Regions from separate parts of the Staphylococcus agnetis genome, predicted to be linked through region 1. Evidence: a T-box and tRNA genes for the amino acid it is inferred to sense, from the RefSeq annotation. Region 1 holds a T-box; the other holds one or more tRNA genes.

Region 1 (4,187 bases):
GGCGAACAATTAACGATTCAAGACATACGAGATTTTTTAGCCCATCACGATAACGTAGAAGTAACTGAAGATGCGTTACAGCGCGTTAAACAAAGCCGAGCTACTGTAGAACGTATTATTCAAAATAAGGAAACAATCTACGGTATTACGACAGGGTTTGGGCTGTTTAGTGATGTGTTAATTGATCAACAAAAATACAATCAACTCCAAGTGAATTTAATTCGTTCTCATGCTTGTGGAGTAGGTGCGCCATTTGCGGATAACGTCTCTTTAGTCATGATGGTGTTACGATTGAACACATTACTAAAAGGACATTCAGGTGTGACTACAGACCTCGTTGAACAGCTAACGTATTTTATAAATGAACGTATTATTCCAGTGATTCCACAACAAGGTTCACTAGGTGCTTCAGGTGATTTAGCACCATTATCTCATTTAGCTTTAGCATTGATTGGCGAAGGTCGCGTGTCTTACAAAGGGGAAATTTTAGACAGCGCGGCCGTCTTAAAATCACTTCATCGTCAGCCTTTGACATTACAAGCCAAAGAAGGGCTTGCATTAATCAATGGAACGCAAGCGATGACTGCTCAAGGTGTTATTACATTTATTGAAGCGGAAAGTTTGGGATATGAAGCAGAATGGATTGCGGCACTTACACATCAAGCTTTAAACGGTATTACAGACGCATATAATGAAAACGTCCATATCGTTCGTAATTTTGAAGAACAAACGGCTGTGGCAAGACGGATGTCAGACTGGTTGGAAGGGTCAAAATTAACGACACGTCAAGGTGAAATCCGTGTTCAAGATCCATATACGTTGCGCTGTATTCCACAAATTCATGGTGCCAGTTTCCAAGTATTTAATTATGTGAGAGAGAAATTAGAATTTGAAATGAACGCAGCAAACGACAATCCACTTATATTCGATGATGGTGATGAGACGTTAGTCATTTCTGGAGGAAATTTCCATGGTCAGCCCGTTGCCTTTGCGTTAGATTTCTTAAAAATTGGTTTAAGTGAATTAGCTAATGTATCTGAACGACGTTTGGAACGTTTAGTGAACCCACAACTTAATGGAGGGCTCCCAGCCTTTTTAAGTCCAGAACCTGGTTTACAAAGCGGTGCGATGATTATGCAATATGCGGCCGCAAGTTTAGTATCAGAAAATAAAACATTAGCCCATCCAGCAAGTGTCGATTCCATTCCTTCATCAGCGAATCAAGAAGATCACGTCTCAATGGGGACAATTGCTTCACGACATGGATATCAAATTTTAGAAAATGTGCGTCGTGTATTAGCGATTGAAGCGATTATTGCATTGCAAGCAGTTGAATTAAAAGGCATTGAAGGCTTGTCTCCAAAAACGCGTGATAAATATGATCATTATCGAACACACATCCCTTCTATTACAGAAGACCGTCAATTCCATAAGGATATTGATGTCATGGCGGAAGCATTAAAAAACGTCGCATATCACGCTTAAACGTGTTCACAAAATTAGCACTTGCTTACTGAAAATGAATTTGCTATATTGAAGTTAAATTAATAAACAATTGTTTGTGGACTAAGTAATATGTATCGATTTCAGAGAGTTTGTGGTTGGTGTGAACAAATAATACGTTGCATATGAAATCTACCCACGTGATGAACAATTCGGGTCAAACCGTTAACTTTGTAGAGTGCAGATGAATATCTGTTAAATAGGGTGGCAACACGTTGAACCACGTCCCTTGTAGTCAAGGGGACGTGGTTTTTTTGTTACTCGCAATCATAGAAAGGATGATAAACATGTTAGACATTAAATTATTTAGAACGAGCCCAGAACACGTCAAAGAGAAAATTGCGTTACGCGGTGATGACACTTCAGTCGTAGATGAAATTTTAAATCTTGATACAAAACGCCGTGAGTTAATTCAAAAAACAGAAGAATTAAAATCTGAACGTAATAAAGCTTCAGAAGCGATTGCGCAAAAGAAACGTAATAAAGAAAATGCAGATGACGCGATTAAAGCACAACGTGAAGTCGGCGAAAAAATTAAAGCGATTGACACTGAATTAAAAGAAGTAGACGACGCGTTACATGATAAATTATCTCGCATCCCGAACTTGATTCACGATGATGTACCTCAAGGTGCAGATGATACAGAAAATGTTGAACAGAAAAAATGGGGTACTCCGAGAACATTTGATTTCGAACCGAAAGCACATTGGGATTTATTAGAATCATTGAAAATGGCTGATTTTGAACGCGCAGCTAAAATTGCACGTGCACGTTTTGTTTTCTTAACTGGTGAAGGTGCAAAACTAGAACGTGCTTTAATGAACTACATGTTAACGAAACATACGACACAACATGGTTATAGAGAGATGATTGCCCCACAACTCGTAAATCCAAAAGCAATGTATGGGACAGGTCAATTACCGAAATTTGAGGAAGACTTATTTAAAGTTGAAAAAGAAGGACTTTATACGATTCCAACAGCGGAAGTGCCACTCACAAACTACTATCGTGATGAAATTATCCAGCCGGGAGTCTTACCTGAGAAATTCACTGGTCAAACGGCATGTTTTAGAAGTGAAGCAGGTTCTGCTGGTCGTGATACACGTGGTCTTATTCGTCTACATCAGTTTAATAAAGTTGAAATGGTGCGCATTGAAAAACCTGAAGATTCTTGGAATGCTTTAGAAGAAATGACAAGTCATGCAGAAGCTATTTTAGAAGAATTAGGTTTACCATACCGTCGTGTCATTTTATGTACAGGTGACATCGGTTTTGGTTCAAGTAAAACATACGATTTAGAAGTATGGTTACCAAGTTATAATGATTATAAAGAAATTAGTTCTTGTTCAAACTGTGTTGATTTCCAAGCACGTCGCGCAAATATTCGTTTCAAACGTGATAAAGATGCGAAACCAGAATATGTGCATACATTAAATGGATCAGGTTTAGCGGTAGGACGTACATTTGCTGCGATTATTGAAAATTATCAAAACGAAGATGGTTCTGTAACTGTACCTGAAGCACTTGTGCCATTTATGGGTGGTCAAACAGTTATTGAAGCATTGTAATAGATGTAATGATATAAATATGTATAACCCTTCGGCGTTCATTTTTGAATGTCGAAGGGTTTTTTAGTAAGACATAAATTATTTCAACTTACGATTCCTCACTTTTTCAAGCTCCTTAACTTAACTACTGCTTTATATATTGAAAAAACAAATAGTCTTAAATTTGTGCTCTAAAAATGGATTTTTATTTAAGGATTAATGCATCAGGAATCTCAGCTAAGGAAGCAATCAATGTAATAATTTAATTAGCCATACTTCCCCTCTCAAGGACTAAACATATAAATAATAGCCAACAAAGTTCATATATAAAGAATATTGTTAGCATTTTTGGTTAATAAAGTTCCTATGTGCACCCTTTTTATATTTCTACATTCCTTTCTACATGTCGCGTGCGACTTTTAAATATTTACTTTAACCAATAACCATTGTGACGCATTGTCAACGTTTCAGCTATTTAATTTGAAATCTTAATAAAAAATACAATTTTTCACATTAATTAAAAAGATATTCAGAACTTTTAAAAAAGTAGTTAAAAAATTACATATAATAAAACAACTTATGCACAGTTGGTCTTTTGCACAAAAAAATAACTTGTAACATTAAATATGTTTTGAGAATTACACAGGTGGTAAACGTAACATTAGAAACTGACAAAGGTCAGTGCATTTCAAAATACGCAATACAGAAATTTAGTGTAAAACATCATCGCATATATGATGAAACCTTTAAATGTTTTCATTCATCATCTTCTGTAGGGAAGGAAGTTGATAGCTTTGACAGAGACGATTCAATTATGACAGAACAATCTCGTTTCAACTTTCATGTATGGTTATTCAATGAACTCAAGCATATAGACATAACTAACTTTTAAGGGAGAAGTTATCATGGCTTTTAAACTCGCGCGTAATGCGACAAAAGCGACAAAGAAAACATTGGAACTTTTACCAGATGAGGTTGAAGACCAAGCAAAAGATAAACTAAAAGACAAAGCGCATGAAATGGTTGAACAGAAAATTCAAGATAGTGTTCAATCACAAGCAGACACAGCAGCAGACAAACTTCAAAAAGTGAAAAAGAAAAATCAAGAAGTCGTTCCTGAAAAGGCTAACGAAGCAA
Region 2 (4,187 bases), 620 kb from region 1:
CGTGTTCAATTTGGCCATCGCATTTTATGTAGTTGCTACGATTTTAGGGTTATTTATCGCAGCACAAACGTCATTTTGGCTCATCCCTATAGGCTTATTGTGTATGGCCATTGGCTATTTATACACAGGCGGCCCGTTCCCAATTTCTTGGACACCGTTTGGTGAAGTATTTTCTGGTGTTTTTATGGGAATGTTCATCATTTTAATTGCCTTTTTTATTCAGGCAGGACATGTTAATAGTACCGTGGTTTGGATGAGTATTCCGATTGTGATTACCATCGGCTTAATTAATATGGCAAATAATATTCGTGACCGCGTTAAAGATAAACGCAGTGGACGTCGTACATTACCAATTCTTCTTGGTAAACGTTTGTCATTACTTGTTTTAGCGGCAATGTATGTACTTGCCTATGTATGGGTTATCTACACTGTCTTTTTCGTTCCAGGCGGTTCTATTTTCTTTTTACTTATCTTATTAAGTTTCCCATGGCCTATAAAGGTGTATCGCCGTTTTAAAAAGAATGATACACCTGAGACAATGATGCCAGCGATGATTGCAGCTGGAAAAACCAACACATTTTTCGGCTTACTTTACGCATTAGGCATTTATATTAGCGCTCTATTAGGCAATATTTAAATGAAAACCCACTTAACGCTTATGCTGTTAAGTGGGTTCTGTTTTGTCTTTTTTAATTTGTATGAGTTGATGACGATAATTGAAAAATTGACGATAGCTCAAATATGTGGCTACGAGTGCTGAAATAATCGTTGCCGTCGTATGAATAAATACAACCATAAGTTGAAATTTAATCGCTTGTAATGGCGGAACACCTGCAATAATTAATCCTGTCATCATCCCTGGTATGGACACCAGCCCATACGTTTTTACCGAGTCAATCGTTGGCACAATGGCCACTTTAATACTTTCGCGTATCGCTTCTTTAGCCGCAAGTGAGGGCGCTGCACCTAATGATAACTTAGCTTCAATTGATTCCGTTTCTTTAGTAAAAATACGGTTAAGATTTTGGTAACTTAAATTTATCGCAATCATCCCATTACTGCCTACCATCCCTGCGACAGGTATGATTTCGTTAGGTGTAAAATCTATCGCACCTGTCAGTAAAACCCCACCTAAAGATAAAACGGCTCCAGTCATAATCGCTACAAATGAAACCCAAAAGACATGATGCATAATGGTAGATGCACGCTTTTTAGTGTTTGCTGCTGCATTAATCATAATCACAAGAATAAGTGCTAGTACAATCCATGTATCTTCTACTTTAAATACAAATTCAAGCAAATAACCAATCAAAACTAATTGAATGACTGCTCTTACAGCTGCGATAATTAAATCTTTTGCGATACGTAGTTTTTCTTTATAAGAAATAATAATCGGAATCAACAATAATAGTGAAGTTAAAAGCAAAGATGTTGTGGTCATATCGCCTCCTCCTTCACAAGTTCACCGTTATGTATTGTAATAATACGCTGAAAATGGCGATGACTTTGCGCCGTATTATGAGTAATCCATAACACTGCTGTACCTGCTTCAACCATTTCAAAAATTAATTTTTCAATGGATTGACTGTTCTTATCATCTAATGCGCTGGTCGCTTCATCTAATAATAACAACTCCGGTCGATACATTAATTGTCGCGCGATAGTCACACGTTGTTGTTCCCCACCTGACATGTGCTGTACTCGCGCATTCAATTTATACTTTTTAAGTCCAACAGCCTCTAATAACGCCTTCGCACGCGCCTTGTCAAATGTCTCTTGACGCGCCAATGATGGAAAAGCAAGATTATCATATATCGTTTCACCAAATAGCTCTAATCGTTGTGGTAAATAACTAACACGCTGTCTTAATATTTCAGGCTCATAGTCCTGGTATGAGTGCCCTTGAAATAAAATATCTCCTTCTGTTGGCGATATTAAATCAGCAATGACACGTAATAATGTACTTTTCCCACTGCCTGATGCCCCTACAACTGCAATTGCTTCGCCCTGTTTAACGTTAAGATTAATTTGATTTAATATGCGTTGATCATCTACATGATAGCTTACATTATTTAAATCAAGCATAGCACCCCTCCTTATTCTGTATATATCATATAATCATATACATGGCCATATAACGTTTTTTCAATATGTGGTTTGAAACCCATATTTTCATATAATTTTTTCGCACGTACATTGTCACGATCACAATTCAAGCTAAAGGTTTGACCTCTATATTTTTCAAAAACATGTATCATCAATGCTTTCGCAATACCACGCCCTCTGTATTGTGGAAATGTCGCGATAGATTCAATATATCTATCCGTATCTTCTGCCTCTTTAACAGGTAAAGGGGTTTTAGTCGATAAAGGTAGACTTTTGGCACGCTTTATCGTGCTCCAACTTTCTTCGTAATATAACTCTTTATCTCCATCATACGTAACGATCATACCCGCTACTTGCCCTTCAACATCATAAACATCAATACGATGATAACTATTTCGATATGATTCAGAAGCGACACTTTCTTCGATTACTTTAATTACTTCAGACTTATCATAGTTTTCAACTATTTCAAGTTCCATATCTTTCCAAATCATATATGTTAGTTCTGCAATGGCTGTGGCATCATTTATGGTAGCTGTTCGTATCATACAATTCCCCCTTTTAACTTTATTTTAGAGGAATATATCATTTTATGGAATAAATGCACATCTGTAGGTATAGAGTAAAATAAATATAAACATGAACATTAAAAGAAGTAACACCACGTTTTCGGGGACGTTCAGCTTGCAAAAACAATTATAAGAAAGGTATCTAAATTTATTAAAATCCCTTTATAACAGACTAATACAACGACGTTTAATGTATAAAAAAAGAACATTGCGATTGCAATGTTCTTTAAACGGAAACGGAGGGATTCGAACCCTCGCGCCGCTCTCGCGACCTACACCCTTAGCAGGGGCGCCTCTTCAGCCAACTTGAGTACGTTTCCTAATGGCTCCACAGGTAGGACTCGAACCTACGACCGATCGGTTAACAGCCGATAGCTCTACCACTGAGCTACTGTGGATTCATATTATTTTTTTGTAAGCACAGATACTATTATATCAATTCGGTTGAAGAAATCAAGAGCTAAAATTAAAAAAGTTAACGGAATATTTACACTATAGGAGCTGAAATTCCGCCAACTTTACGTTTTGCACAATGTAATCGCACTATTTCCCTATTCCAATGCATAAAGTTCATTTAAACCTATCGTTAACCGGTCTGTTTGGCGTTTATTAGCAATTGTAAGTTCATTATTCAATGTATTGATTGAAGTAATATATCCCTCTATCGTATGAATATAGCCCGAACGCCAATAACTGATTTTAGCACTTTCATTTTTAGAAATTTTAAAATGCAACATATGATTGATTTCGATGATTTGGTCTTCACTCAAGTCAGGACGGTCAATTTTGAGTTGATTCGCTTCAAACTGTTTAATTCTTTCGAACTGTTCTGGAAGCGTCGCAAAAGGCGCCCATTTAACAATACCGCGTCCCATCGGTATGCGTGCATTTAAATATTGACGTGGTATTTTCCGATAATCCGTTTCTGTTTGATACTTAGGGGGAAGTGTACGGTCCAACATATTCATCACCTCGCACTCATTATAGAACATACGTTCGTGTTTGTGAAGTGATTTTTTAAAGATTCAACGTTTGACCAATTAAAAAACGGCTTAAGAAAAGAGCTCAAACCGTTGAATATCGGATTAAATACCCATAATCGTCATAATAAACAATAGCGCAGCAATCACGAAAACACCTACTGTTAATAGAAATGACAGTTGCTGTTTCAATTTTTTATTCAAAAGACACTCCCCCCATCCCTTAACTCACTTTTGAATACCACACAAACCATTGAGGTTATAAAATACCTATCTCAAAATGATTAGACAATATTCAGAATAATAGTAAGACGATCTTTGTTATAATTAGTCAAACGACTAATATTTAATAGTGTTATACATTATTTTACACTACAATAATAATATATTCCACTTCTATTTTGAGTTAACACACTATAATTGCCTTTTAAAACGCAACATATCTCTGCACCAAATGCCATTTTCATAAATAGGTGCTTCATTATCTTGACTAAAGAAATCAAATAACACATCTACTAATCTAAAACCTGCT

What was found. The T-box of region 1 lies ahead of serS (serine--tRNA ligase). A T-box ahead of a tRNA ligase gene usually reads a tRNA of that ligase, here a tRNA-Ser.
Region 2: it has a tRNA-Ser gene. The T-box ahead of serS (serine--tRNA ligase) is inferred to sense a tRNA for this amino acid. The anticodon was not compared.

Annotation. Positions count from the first base shown of each region.
Region 1 is NZ_CP045927.1:5,583-9,769, reverse strand. Features, by position in the region: gene hutH (histidine ammonia-lyase) at 1-1,485, shown strand, start outside; T-box leader at 1,551-1,736, shown strand; gene serS (serine--tRNA ligase) at 1,791-3,071, shown strand; gene gvpQ (gas vesicle protein GvpQ) at 3,956-4,187, shown strand, end outside.
Region 2 is NZ_CP045927.1:621,500-625,686, reverse strand. Features, by position in the region: gene GJE18_RS03155 (1,4-dihydroxy-2-naphthoate polyprenyltransferase) at 1-637, shown strand, start outside; gene GJE18_RS03150 (ABC transporter permease) at 665-1,441, opposite strand; gene GJE18_RS03145 (ABC transporter ATP-binding protein) at 1,438-2,085, opposite strand; gene GJE18_RS03140 (GNAT family N-acetyltransferase) at 2,097-2,654, opposite strand; tRNA gene GJE18_RS03135 (tRNA-Ser) at 2,907-2,995, opposite strand; tRNA gene GJE18_RS03130 (tRNA-Asn) at 2,999-3,073, opposite strand; gene GJE18_RS03125 (YolD-like family protein) at 3,227-3,637, opposite strand; gene GJE18_RS03120 (GNAT family N-acetyltransferase) at 4,070-4,187, opposite strand, start outside.